2 linked regions of the Kordia sp. SMS9 genome follow. The protein of the gene in region 1 interacts with the protein of each later gene in a pairwise test. Links are inferred from orthologs where the notes say so. Each region holds a gene or a part of one and is shown on either strand. Other genes may lie near its edges.

Region 1 (6,760 bases):
TCGACTGATTGGCTTTTATAGCATCCATGATGCTGCCATTTTTGTCAATATTTGGTTCAAACGGAAAGTTTTTTAAAGTATAATCTTTTAATTTACCTGTGCTTACACGTTTTATAAATTTTAATAAGGAAAGAAGTTGTGGTCCTAAATCGTGGTAATGTAAAAAGGCATCTTTTTCGTAGCCTACGTTTACAAACGCTGCATTTAGTCCTGAAACGGGTTTTCTAATTTTAGCAAGAAACACATCTCCAACGGCAAAATCATTTGTGCCTTCTTCCTTATGTAATTCAATAAGTTTTCCATCCTTTAGCAAGGCAAAATCAACTTCAGAGGAATTGGATCTAATTATTAATTCTTTATTCACTCTGATTTAATTTTTATCCATACATAAATGTACAGATGGATTAAACAATTTTCACAGGTATTGTTTTTACCCAATAAAATATACATACCGACTATGCAAACACAAGACAGAAGTGCTTACTCAGATATGCAATTTTTTTTCAAAGAACGTTTTGTTTAGCTATAAAACTATATAGCCATAAAATAAAGAAGTAGTTTACTAAAAACTACTTCTTCTTGTGACGATTAGCTCTTCTTCGCTTTTTACGCTTATGCGTAGCCACCTTGTGTCTTTTTCTTTTTTTACCACTTGGCATAATGCTCTATGTTTTTTTAAATTAATTAATGTATTTCGTTATTATTTTACTTTAACGTTGTCTTTCACTCCTTCAACAAAGATTTTTGCTGGCTTGAATGCTGGAATATTGTGTGCAGGAATTTTGATAGTTGTGTTCTTAGAGATGTTTCTACCTGTTTTCTCTGCTCTCGTTTTGATAATAAAGCTACCAAAACCTCTTAAGTAAACATTGTCTCCACTTTCAAGTGAATTCTTTACTTCTTCCATAAAAGTTTCTACAGTTGCCTGTACTTCACTCTTCTCCATTCCTAACTTTTCTGAAATCTTTGCTACGATGTCCGCTTTCGTCATTTTATTATATATTTTGTTTATTCGTTATAAAATTAAGGGATGCAAATATATAATTAATTAGATAATATTTATGTTCTAATTGATTAAAATTTAACGATATAAACATTTATTTTTACACATTATTTTGATTTGATGAACTTTTCTAAAGAAATTATACATTGGTATCGGCAAAATAAGCGCGATTTACCTTGGCGAAAAACGAAAGATCCATACCGAATTTGGCTCTCTGAAATTATGCTGCAACAAACCCGTGTAGCACAAGGATTGCCTTATTATCAGAAGTTTACGGAAGCATTTCCCACCGTGTACGATCTGGCGAAAGCCGAAGAATCACAAGTGCTAAAACTGTGGCAAGGATTAGGCTATTACTCGCGCGCACGCAATTTACACTACACCGCAAAAGATATTGTAGAAAATTACAACGGACAGTTTCCCAATACGTATAAAGGACTTATACAACTAAAAGGTGTTGGCGATTATACTGCAAGTGCCATTGCGTCTATTTGTTTTGAGGAAGTAGCGCCCGTGGTTGATGGAAATGTATACCGAGTGCTGTCTCGTTATTTTAATGTAGATCTTCCTATTAATAGTACAGAAGGCATTAAAAAGTTTAAAGAACTCGCTTTTGAAGTAATAGATCGTGAAGAACCTGCAGATTTTAATCAGGCAATCATGGAGTTTGGCGCGGTTCAATGCAAACCACAAAGTCCGTATTGTATAATATGTCCGTTAAGTGAAAGTTGTGAAGGATTGAAGCAACAACGCGTAAATATGTTGCCGGTAAAGTTGAAAAAGACAAAGGTAAAGCATCGTTGGTTCAATTACCTCGTCGTCGTTTCAAACCAAGCTGAGACGCTTCTGGAAGAACGAAAAGGAAAAGGAATTTGGCAAGGATTGTATCAATTTCCCTTACTAGAAACTGAAAAAGCCGTAGAAGATGTTGAGTCACATCGTACCAAAATAGCTGAAATTATGAATCTCAACGATTTTTCCATCACAGCATTCAATCAAAAAGAAAAAATTCACAAATTATCGCACCAACACTTGCATACTACATTTTGGATAGTGGAAACGACCGAGAATTTAAAAAAAGGCATACTTTTACAGGAAATTCGAAAATATCCAGTGCCAATTCTTATTGGAAACTTCATTGAAGAATTCAATTTTTAATGGTTTTTTAGTACATTTGAATAGATACATAAATTAAAAACAATGAGCGGAACACTAAATAAAGTAATGTTGATAGGACACTTGGGCGATGAGGTAAAAATGCACTACTTTGAAGGTGGCGGCTGCATTGGGCGTTTTCCGATTGCAACAAATGATTCGTATACCAATAAGCAAACTGGCGAACGCGTTACAAATACGGACTGGCACAATATCGTAGTACGTAATAAAGCCGCCGAAATTTGTGAAAAATACCTAAGTAAAGGTGATAAAATATATGTGGAAGGACGTTTGAAAAACAGGCAATGGCAAGGTGAAGATGGACAAACGCGCTACACGACGGAAGTTCAAGTGACTGATTTTACTTTTTTATCTACGAAACAAGAATCGCAATCCAATGCAGCGGCACCTGCTCCTGCAAATACAACTACGAATCATCCAGCTGCGCAACCAACGCAGCAATCGCAACCACAACAGCAATCGCCACAAGCAACGCCAGTTGACGACAACGATGATCTGCCATTTTAATCGAAGTATAATTAATCAGTTAGATTTTGGATCCAGAACCCAGTTTATTCATCTTTTTAGCAACTTTTGAAAGTCTCGATATCTTCAAGATTGTGCTTTTTGGTGTGTTATTATTGTGTTCAGCTTTGATTTCGGGTGCGGAAGTCGCGCTATTTTCTTTATCACAAACGGACATTAACGAGGCTGAAGAATCCAAATCTTCAAGTTTACGATTGGCTGCAAAATTACTCCGAAAACCGAGAAGATTGTTAGGAACCATTTTGGTTGCGAATAATTTTATCAATATTGCAACTGTTTTATTATTTGCTTCCTTTAGTGATAAATTTTTTGGTGGAATTACCACAGATTGGCTTCGTTTACTAATTGAAATTGGCGTCGTTACCTTTTTTATTTTACTTTTTGGAGAAATTCTTCCGAAAGTATATGCAAGTCGAAACAAACACAAGTTTTCCGCGATGATGGCTTTTCCGCTAAATATATTGGACAAACTTTTTGCGCCGATTAGCATGCCGATGAGTTTTGTTTCTGGATTGATTCAGAATAAATTGGGAAAAAAACGTTCCAACCTTTCGGTAGATCAGTTATCGCAAGCCTTAGAACTGACTTCTGAAGACGAAACTACCAAAGAAGAACAGAAAATTTTACAAGGAATTGTGTCGTTTGGAAATACCGATACCAAGCAAGTGATGCAACCACGAATGGACGTTTTTGCGTTGAAAGAAGGCATGTCGTTTGAAGCTGTTTTGAGTGAAATTACTAAAAAAGGCTACTCGCGAATTCCAGTCTACAAAGAGAGTTTGGATGATATTTCGGGAATTTTATACGTAAAAGATCTCATTCCATATATAGACACAAAAAACTTTGATTGGGAGAAGATTTTGCGTGATCCATATTTTGTGCCCGAGAACAAGAAGCTAGACGATTTATTACGCGAGTTTCAAGAAAAGAAAATTCACTTAGCCATTGTGGTCGATGAATATGGCGGAACTTCAGGTTTGGTATCGTTGGAAGATGTGATTGAAGAAATTGTGGGCGATATTAGTGACGAGTTTGATGATGAAGACGTACATTATTCCAAAATTGACGATAAAAACTATGTCTTTGAAGGAAAAACAAATTTGAAAGATTTCTACAAAATTATTGGATTGGAAGACACTTCTGAATTTGAATCGCACAAAGGTGAATCGGAAACGGTGGCGGGTTTTGTGTTGGAAATTTTTAGAGGTTTCCCGAAAGTACGCGATAAAATAAACTTTGGTACATATACGTTTACAGTGGAAGTGATTGACAACAAACGATTGAAACAAGTAAAAGTAACGCTCAAAGAATGAATCTTATAAAATGTACACCTCTTTTTTTACTCTTAGCCATTCTTTTTGGTTCGTGTGAAGGTGAAGTATTGCCAAAACCCAAAGCTTTTTTACGATTGGATTATCCGGCACCAAAATATGCCAAAGTACAATCAGACTGTCCGTATGCGTTTGAAAAGAATGAATTGGCCATTATTGATCCGAAGCAAAATTGCTGGATGAATTTGGACTATCCTGCGTTGAATGGAACCTTGCATTTGTCGTACATTCCGATTACAAATAACTTGAACAAACTCTTAGAAGATGTTCAAAAACTAACCTACGAACACGCAGTAAAAGCAGATGCTATTGATCCGACTGTGTATGAAAATAAGGAGCAAAATGTATATGGAATGGTGTATGAAGTTTCTGGGAATGCGGCTTCACAAGCACAATTTTACGTTACAGATAGCATCCATCACTTTTTAACAGGTTCGTTATACTTCAATGTTCGCCCAAATTATGATTCTATTTATCCTGCGGTGAATTACATCAAGAAAGACATTCGGAAGTTGGTGGAATCGTTGGAGTGGAAAAACTAGATTTTTGCTAGGTTTATTAAGGAATTTTTGAATTTTGTTTGAAATGTATTGACACATTTTCAAATCATCAAATAGATAGAATAATACCATTTTAACTGTAAATTGGTATAATGATTTTATTTCAAATAGCCGTTGGCTTTTAACTCCTTGTGATGTTGAACAATATTTTCTGGAATTTCACCCGAAAGCAACCAATTAACATCCAATCCGTTGTAGATGGAATTTTTCATAAGGTGATGAACATTTCCTATTTGATTGCCTAATAGTTTTAAATTGTCTTTGAAATCCAATAAATAATCTTCATGCAGTTTTTGAATGAGCATAAGGATTTTAAAAACTCTCGCAATAATATAAATACACAGTTTATACGCTTTGGCAGGTGTTGCCTTTTCAATTCTATGACTATTTTGTTTTAAAATTTCGTTTAACATGAGGAGATTTAAACTGGCTTCTCCAAATTTGTCTTTGGTGATTTTTACGTGTTCAGTGATGTCTCCGCTAATTTCCCGCATGTCCATCATTAAATAACCAGGAGACCAATAGCGTTCAGAAGCGTGTTCAACTTTTCGCAGTATTTTCGTTTCCATTTCGTTGCGTCGATCATCCACGGTTCTATCATCAAGAAGTTCAAAATAAAGTCGATCCGCCAATGCCAAATCTTTTTTTAGAAGTCGAAAAATAAGTTTGTCTTTTTCTTTGGATGGCAATTCGCTAATTGCATTTTTAAAATCTTGGTCAAACATCTTATTTTTTATTTGTTTCTAATTTAAAAAATAAAATCCCCAATCATAACAATTGAGGATTTTAAGTATTCTATTTTTATAAAGTTTATGCCTTTTTTGTGCAGCACGCTTTTTTACAATCTTTGGCACACGCCATAGCTTTTACTTCTTTTTTAGCACAGCATTCTTTCTTGCAGTCTGCTTTACATGCTTCTTTTACTTCTCCTTTTTTAGCACAACATTCTTTTTTACAATCAGTATCACATTTTTTAGAGAATGCTTCCACATTTTTCATATCAGACACTTTGTATTTGCCAGGAACTTTGGCAACAGTTCCTACTAACGCGTCAAAATCCACTTTTTCTTCGTTGTATTCAACCATTGCAAGTTTCTGCTCAAAATCTACCGTGGCAGATTTTACACCTTCCATAGACGCTAATTTGCTTTCGATGCGTTTTGCGCAACCAATGGCACAGGTCATTCCGTCAATTTTAAATTCGGCTTTGTTATAGTTTGCCGCAAGGTCTTCTTTACTTGCTTCTTTCTTTACAGTGGTCGCTTGTGTGTCAATAGTAATTGTTTTTGGGGTGTTGCTGTCTTTACAGCTTACAATCGCTAATGCCAATGCACAGATAAATAGTATTTTTTTCATCGTTATGTTTTTTAATATAATTTTTGCTTATATACGCATTACAAAATTAAGGAAATATGAACGAATTATTCGAAATAATTATTGGACTTTTGTGCGATATTACGAAATATACTCATGGATCACGCAAAATTAAAGTGGATTTATCTTAGCTTGCTTTCAATAATTTGGGGAAGTTCTTTTATTCTAATTGAACAAGCCATCAAAGGATTGGATTTTGTGCAGGTAGGCGCGTTGCGAATTTGCGTTACTGCTGTTTTTTTGTTTCCGATTGGATTGAAAAAAGTAAAAGCAATTCAACGTTCACAATGGAAATGGATTTTTTGGACGGCGATGGCAGGTTCTTTATTTCCTGTGTTTTTATTTGCGTTGGCGCAAGAGCAGTTAGACAGTGCCGTGACCAGTATGTTGAATTCGCTTACACCTTTAAATACCATTGTTTTTGGAAGTTTGTTGTTTGGAGTGGCAGTTTCTAAAAGGCAGATTTACGGCGTGTTGATTGGTCTAATTGGCGCTTTGGTGTTGATTATTGCAGGAGCGAATTTTAACGAAAGTCAAAACTATTGGTACAGCGCGTTTGTATTTTTAGCAACTATTGGATACGGTTTGAATGTGAATATTATTAAAAAGTATTTGAATGATGTGAATGCGATGGCAATTGTAACAGGAAACTTTGTCATCATTATTATTCCCGCTTTCATCATTTTAGCTTTTACAGGATTTTTTAATGATATTTTGAAAAATGAAGCGATGCAAGTTGCGTTAGGATATGTGGTTGTGTTGTCTTTGTTTGGAACTGCTATTGCAAAAGT
Region 2 (6,951 bases), 3.8 Mb from region 1 along the record:
CCAAACACGGTTACGTTTGAAGGTCAAGAATTGATATACAACGGCGCTGGTATACGTAAAAAAGCATGGTTTAAGCTGTATTCTGGCGGATTGTACCTGAAACAAAAATCAGGGAATGCGTATGACATCAGAACAGCTGATGAGTCAATGGCGATTAAATTACACATCACTTCCGGTATGATTTCTAGTAAGAAAATGATCAATGCCGTAGATGAAGGTTTTGAAAAATCTACAAAAGGAAAAACAGCGCCTATCGCAACTAAAATTGAAACGTTCAAGAACTTTTTTAGTGATGAAATTAACGACGGCGATATTTTTGACATTGCATACATCAAAGATAAAGGTGTAATTGTGTATAAAAATGGTACTGAAAAAGGCGTAATTCCTGGATTCGAATTCAAAAAAGCATTGTTCGGAATTTGGTTAGGAACAAAACCAGCCGACAAACGCTTGAAAAGCGGAATGTTAGGAAACGAATAAAAGTCACTTCACATGAAATCAACAGCAATTTGGATTATTGGAGTACTTTTTTCGATGCAATTGTGTGTAGCGCAAAGCGTTGTTGGAAAATGGAAAACCATTGACGATGAAACGGGCGAAGCCAAATCAATTGTAGAAATTTACCAGCAAAACGGTAAAATATACGGAAAAGTTGTAGATATTATAGATGCTTCAAAACGTGATGGATTGTGCGAAAAATGTAAAGATAGTCGTAAAAACAAGCCTGTTTTAGGAATGGAAATCATTGACGGACTCACAAAAGACGATGATGAATATTCGGATGGAAAAATTCTTGATCCTGAAAAAGGAAAAGAATACAAATGTAAAATCTGGCTCGATGAAGACAATGAAGACAAACTCTATGTGCGTGGATATGTTGCGTTTTTTTACCGAACTCAACATTGGTATCGCGTAGAATAATTAAAAAAACAAACTTAAAAAACCACTGCTGAAAAGGAGTGGTTTTTTTATGCAAAGTATGTACCTTTGAATAATGGCTTATTTCATTGATGTCATATTACCCATTCCGCTACAGCGACTGTTTACGTATAGCATTACAGAAGCCGAAGCACAATTTCTGCAACAAGGAATGCGCGTGGCCGTTCCGTTTGGAAAAAGTAAGGTATATACGGCGTTGGTCTACAAAATTCATCAAACGCCTCCAGAAGTCTACGAAGCTAAGGACATTCAGCAAATTCTGGACGAGCAACCTATAATTACTTCACAACAATTAAAACATTGGGAATGGATTGCCAGTTATTACATGGCGAGTTTGGGTGAAGTATTCCGATCGGCAGTTCCGAGCGCGTTTTTACTAGAAAGTGAAACCATTATTTCTAAATATGAAGGTGGAAATGTGGACGAAAGCCGGTTAAAAGACGATGAATTCTTAATTTTTGAAGCCTTACAGCATCAATCGTTATTGAAAATTCAAGAAATCAGCAGCATTCTTGGGAAAAAAAATGTAGTGTCCGTTTTAAAACGATTGATCGACAAAGAAGTCATTCAAGTATACGAAGAAATCTACGAGCAGTACAAACCGAAATTGGTTCGCTACGTCAAGCTTCACACGGATTACACGCGCGAAGAAAATCTTCAAGCATTACTAGATTCACTTAACAGAGCCAAAAAACAACGGGAAGTCATTCTTACGTTATTCTCAATCGCGGCAAGCACAAAACGTCCAATTTCTGTCAAAGAACTCACCAAACAAAGCAATACAAGTTCAGCAGTTATCAAAGCACTGATCGACAAGAATATTCTGGAAGAATACTACATTCAAAAAGATCGAATAGAATATAACGGTGACGAAACGGAAGCTTCAAAACAATTAAATCCATACCAAGAAGAAGCGTATAAAACCATTGAAAACGCTTTTAAAACGCAAGATGTTTGCTTGTTATATGGCGTTACATCTTCTGGAAAAACGGAAGTGTATGTGAAGCTCATTGAAAAAATAATCAATACAGGAAAACAAGTATTATATCTGTTGCCAGAAATTGCCTTAACCACACAACTCATTACACGATTGCAACAATACTTTGGGGAAAAAGTGGCGATTTATCATTCCAAATATTCTGTTCACGAACGCGTAGAAGTGTGGAATAATGTGTTGTACAACAAACCAAAAGCACAAATTGTCATTGGCGCGCGTTCTTCGTTACTATTGCCATTTTCAAATTTAGGATTGATCATTGTGGATGAAGAACACGAAACGTCCTTCAAGCAATTTGATCCTGCACCGCGATATCACGCTCGTGATGCTGCAATTGTATTGGCAAAAATTCACAGTGGAAAAATCGTGTTAGGTTCGGCAACACCAAGTGTGGAAAGTTATTATAACACACAAGTTAAAAAGTACGCCTTAGCAACGATTGCAAGACGTTACGGTGATGTTCTCATGCCAGATATGGAATTAGTCGATATCAAAGAAAAGCATCGTAAAAAGCGCATGAAAGGTCATTTTTCCGATCGTTTGTTAGAAGAAATTTCAGCAACGTTGGAAAATGGAGAACAAGTCATTTTATTTCAGAACCGTCGTGGATATGCGCCCATTATTGAGTGCAATACGTGCGGACATTCGCCACAATGTCCCAACTGTGATGTGAGTTTAACGTATCATCACTACAAAAACCAAATGCGTTGTCACTATTGCAGTCACCACATTGCCATGCAGCAACAATGTTTGGCGTGTGGAAGTCACGAATTGGATACCAAAGGTTTTGGAACGCAGCAAATAGAGCAGGAGCTACACGAACTATTGCCTGATGTAAAAGTAGGGCGAATGGATTTAGATACGACACGTGGAAAATACGGGTATCAAAAAATTATTTCGTCGTTTGAACAGCAAGAAATTCAAATCTTAGTGGGAACGCAAATGTTGACAAAAGGGTTGGATTTTAGAAACGTGAATTTGGTTGGAATCATGAATGCAGACAGTATGTTGAATTTTCCCGATTTCAGAGCGCATGAACGTAGTTTTCAGCTCATTCAACAAGTTGCCGGTCGCGCCGGAAGAACCAAAAAGCGAGGAAAAGTCATTGTGCAAACCTACAATCCGTATCATCAAATACTACAACAGGTTTCTGTAGGAAATTATCAAGGAATGTTTACAGACCAATTGAACGATCGACGACAATTTCACTATCCACCTTTTTACCGATTGATCAAAATTACGCTGAAACACAAGGAATATAACCGTGTGAACGATAGTGCGGCGTGGTTTGCAAAATCCTTGAAAAACAGCTTTGGTGACAACGTGTTAGGTCCAGAATTTCCACCAATCGCACGCATTCGGAACTTATATCTAAAACATATTTTGCTAAAAATTCCCAAGCAACAATCACTCGGAAAAACCAAAGAAGTCATTTCACGCATCAAAATCAGTTTCTTGTCTATTTCTGAATACAGAAGCGTTCGTGTGATTATTGATGTGGATACGGTTTGATATAGTATTGAGAATTGAGCTATTAGTATTGAGATTTTTTCAAAGTCAATTTGGAAATATTTTAGAAACAGATTACTTCGTTATGCTTCCTCGTAATGACATTTCAAAATTCAACTTCACAACACATCACTTCGATTTCTATGACAAAGGCAAGTGATTTTGATAAAATCTCTGAAACGTCATTACGAGCGAAAGCGTGGTAATCTCACTATCACCTATAATTTTCGTTATTTGAAGAGCGGGATTGCTACTCTCCAATCAAGTTGAAGATCGCAAAGACGTTTCTTTTTTTACCACGAATTCACAATATCTATTTTGTCTGTAATTGGTATTAGAAAGTAATTGACACATTGCCATATTTTCAAATTACTACATTAGACATGCGTCGCTTCGAGTAATTTTCAAAGAAAATTGTATTGATATGGACTTGTAAATCTGTTTTTTTATATTTTAGGAAATGAATAGTAGTCTAATCAAAGAGTAATAATATAAGTAAAATAGTTGTAGTTGTAGTCTGAGCAAAGTCGAAAACTAAATATTAGAAAGTGCTTCAGATAATTCTACTTTCTTGTTTCTACTCAGCGGAATCAATTGACCGTCAATTTCAACATTTTTACTGTTAAAACGATCTACTTTGTCCAAATTCACGATGTAAGACTTGTGAATACGCAGAAATTTATTCTCAGGAAGTTGCTTTTCAAAAGCTTTCATGGTAGAAAGTACAACAATATTACTTTCGTCCGTCACTAACTTGACATAATCACCCAAAGCTTCAATCCATTTGATACTATTTAAAATAACTTTGCGTTTTTTCAAATTACTTTTTACAAAAATATGATCGTCGTCTTCGTTGCTTTTTGCACCGTAATTAGATTTATCTAACGCACGCGCAATTGCTTTGTCAAAGCGTTCTTTCGTTAAAGGTTTGTGTAGAAAGTCGGTAACATCGTAGTTAAAAGCTTTAAAAGCATATTCAGTTTTACCAGTAACCATGATTACTTGTGGCGGATTTTTTAAAGACTCTAACAAGTCAAATCCATTCAAAACAGGCATTTCAATGTCGAGAAAGATCAAATCGACATTGTTAGTTTTTAAACCATTTTTCGCTTCAATGGCGTTACTATATTCGGCAATTAAATTTAAAGAAGGATGATTCAATATCAACTTGGCAACAGCCATGCGTTGAATAGAAGAATCATCTACGATAATACAGTTAAGCTTCATAAGCGTGCTAGCGATTTTTTGTAATTTGGGTACATGCAATGTTATAAAAAATAAATCAAAACCACAACAAATTAGCGGATTTATTAATCATTTTATCGAAAAAAAAGGGGAAGTATAGTTTGTATTAAAATAAATAAACAGTACATTTGCGCCCAATTTCAATTAAAAATAGTATTTATGAATCATTATGAAACTGTTTTCATTTTAAATCCCGTTTTATCTGAAACTCAGATAAAGGAAACAGTAGCGAAATTTGAGGATTTCATCGTTTCTAGAGGTGGCAAAATGATTTCAAAAGAAGATTGGGGACTAAAAAAGTTAGCATACCCAATTCAGCACAAAAAAAGTGGTTTTTATCACTTATTCGAATTCCAAGCTCCAGGAGAAGTAATTACTCCGTATGAGTTAGAGTTTAGACGTGACGAGCGTATTATGCGTTATTTAACGGTACGTTTAGACAAGCATGCAATCGCTTGGGCAGAAAAAAGAAGAAATAGAAAAACCGCTAAATCTTAAGAAATTATGTCTTCAATTGAACAACAAGCAAAAGGAAAGAAAGAAGGAGAAATCAGGTATTTAACTCCTTTGAACATTGAAACTACAAAAGCTAAAAAGTATTGTCGTTTCAAGAAGTCAGGTATCAAATATGTTGACTATAAAGATCCAGATTTTTTATTCAAATTTGTAAACGAGCAAGGAAAATTATTACCACGTCGTTTAACAGGAACTTCATTAAAGTATCAACGAAAAGTGTCTGTAGCTGTGAAAAGAGCGCGTCACTTAGCATTAATGCCATACGTTGGCGATATGTTAAAATAAAATAGAGACAGATTATGGAACTTATTTTAAGACAAGACGTTGAAAACTTAGGATTTAAAGATGACGTTGTAACTGTGAAAAACGGATACGGAAGAAATTATTTAATTCCTCAAGGATTTGCAACATTAGCAACAAGTTCAGCTAAAAAAGTTTTAGCAGAAAACTTGAAACAAAAAGCATATAAAGAACAGAAATTAGTAGATGAGGCTAACGCAACTGGAAAAGCATTGTTAGGCTTAGAAATTAAAATTACTGCAAAAACAGGAGCTGGAACAAAATTATTTGGATCAGTAAATAACATCGACTTAGCAGAAGCTTTAAGCAAAGAAGGTCACACAATTGAGAAGAAATTCATCAAAGTGATCGGTGGAAGCGTAAAAAGAACTGGTAAATACGAAGCAAAAGTAAGATTACACAGAAGTGTTGTAGTAGACTTACCTTTTGAAGTAATTGCAGAAGCAAAATAATAACGAATTTCGTTATGTCATGAGCCACTCAAATTTGAGTGGCTTTTTTTATGGAAACAGGTTCATTAATTGTAAATTTGCACACTTTTTTACGCAAGAACATGAAATATTCAAGACTCACCAAAGAACAATTAGAAGAATTACACCAAGAATTCATCAACTTTTTGGCGACACAATCCATCACAGCAGAAGAATGGGCAACTTTAAAAATAGAAAAACCTGAAGTAGCCGAACAAGAAATAGATGTATTTAGCGATTTAGTGTGGGAAGGTGTGCTAACACAAGCAAAATTCCTTGAAAATATTTCGTCGCAGCATCTTTATTTATTTCACTTGCGTGAAGATGAAATGAAATTAATTGCTGTTAAAATCTTAAATGAAGCCGTCGACATTACAACGAAAGAAGGTTTTCAATGGTTGCGAGACAATTACACTTCCGAAGAAGTTGAAATCTTAACCGCAAACAAAGGCTATTCGGAAGACAGAAACGCGGATAAATTCGCACTGATACAACAAGGTTCAAACATTACCAAAGGACAACTTTTCCAGTGGTTTGAAGCGATGCTGGCGTAAATGACTATTTGCTAAAATAACAAAGGCATCACGAAAATTTTCACAATGCCTTTTCTAATTAAAATATATTGAATGTTATTTTATTGAAAATAATGATTTAATAAATGCAATCATTTTTTCAATAAAAGAGAGGTTTTCGCCTTCTTTTTCAGAGGTGCTTTCCAAAGCTACTTCTTCATCAGAATGAGACTGTTGGATTTGAATAAACCAATTTGAATTCATCGTATCGCTTACCGTCAAATATGTATAGGTCGATATTTTTTCATTTATAATAGATAAATATGGACACAGGTATTTGCCAGAAAACTTTTCACTGAATATATATACCGCTTCATTTTCATGAATCGTAGGATCGTTTGGTGTTGGAATTACTTTTTTAATCTTCCAGCGCATATTTTTATCATCTGCTTGCGAATACTTG

The links.
Region 2: the proteins of KORDIASMS9_RS03375 (region 1) and priA interact in binary tests that used the Escherichia coli proteins (3 or more experiments, as listed by UniProt). The link is inferred for Kordia sp. SMS9 from one-to-one orthologs.

The regions. Positions count from the first base shown.
Region 1 is NZ_CP031153.1:735,009-741,768, reverse strand. Bases 1,101-3,944 are described here. They hold KORDIASMS9_RS03375 (single-stranded DNA-binding protein), read left to right. Parts: upstream 1,101-2,203; coding sequence 2,204-2,686; downstream 2,687-3,944. Other genes in these bases: KORDIASMS9_RS03370 (gliding motility-associated protein GldE), read left to right, coding at 2,713-3,944; mutY (A/G-specific adenine glycosylase), read left to right, coding at 1,124-2,161. Outside these bases: KORDIASMS9_RS03390 (ribonuclease E/G), read right to left, coding at 1-364; KORDIASMS9_RS03385 (HU family DNA-binding protein), read right to left, coding at 701-991; more of KORDIASMS9_RS03370, read left to right, coding at 3,945-4,017; gliding motility lipoprotein GldD, read left to right, coding at 4,014-4,577; KORDIASMS9_RS03360 (hypothetical protein), read right to left, coding at 4,694-5,320; KORDIASMS9_RS03355 (cation transporter), read right to left, coding at 5,406-5,951; KORDIASMS9_RS03350 (DMT family transporter), read left to right, coding at 6,066-6,760. UniProt on the Escherichia coli protein: Plays an important role in DNA replication, recombination and repair. Binds to ssDNA and to an array of partner proteins to recruit them to their sites of action during DNA metabolism. Acts as a sliding platform that migrates on DNA via reptation.
Region 2 is NZ_CP031153.1:4,543,636-4,550,586, reverse strand. The notes cover bases 687-3,721. They hold priA (primosomal protein N'), read left to right. Parts: upstream 687-994; coding sequence 995-3,448; downstream 3,449-3,721. Other genes in these bases: KORDIASMS9_RS19295 (DUF2147 domain-containing protein), read left to right, coding at 687-921. In the rest of the region: KORDIASMS9_RS19300 (chalcone isomerase family protein), read left to right, coding at 1-480; more of KORDIASMS9_RS19295, read left to right, coding at 493-686; KORDIASMS9_RS19285 (LytTR family DNA-binding domain-containing protein), read right to left, coding at 3,980-4,672; rpsF (30S ribosomal protein S6), read left to right, coding at 4,850-5,188; rpsR (30S ribosomal protein S18), read left to right, coding at 5,192-5,491; rplI (50S ribosomal protein L9), read left to right, coding at 5,506-5,958; KORDIASMS9_RS19265 (DUF6495 family protein), read left to right, coding at 6,060-6,530; KORDIASMS9_RS19260 (metallophosphoesterase), read right to left, coding at 6,606-6,951.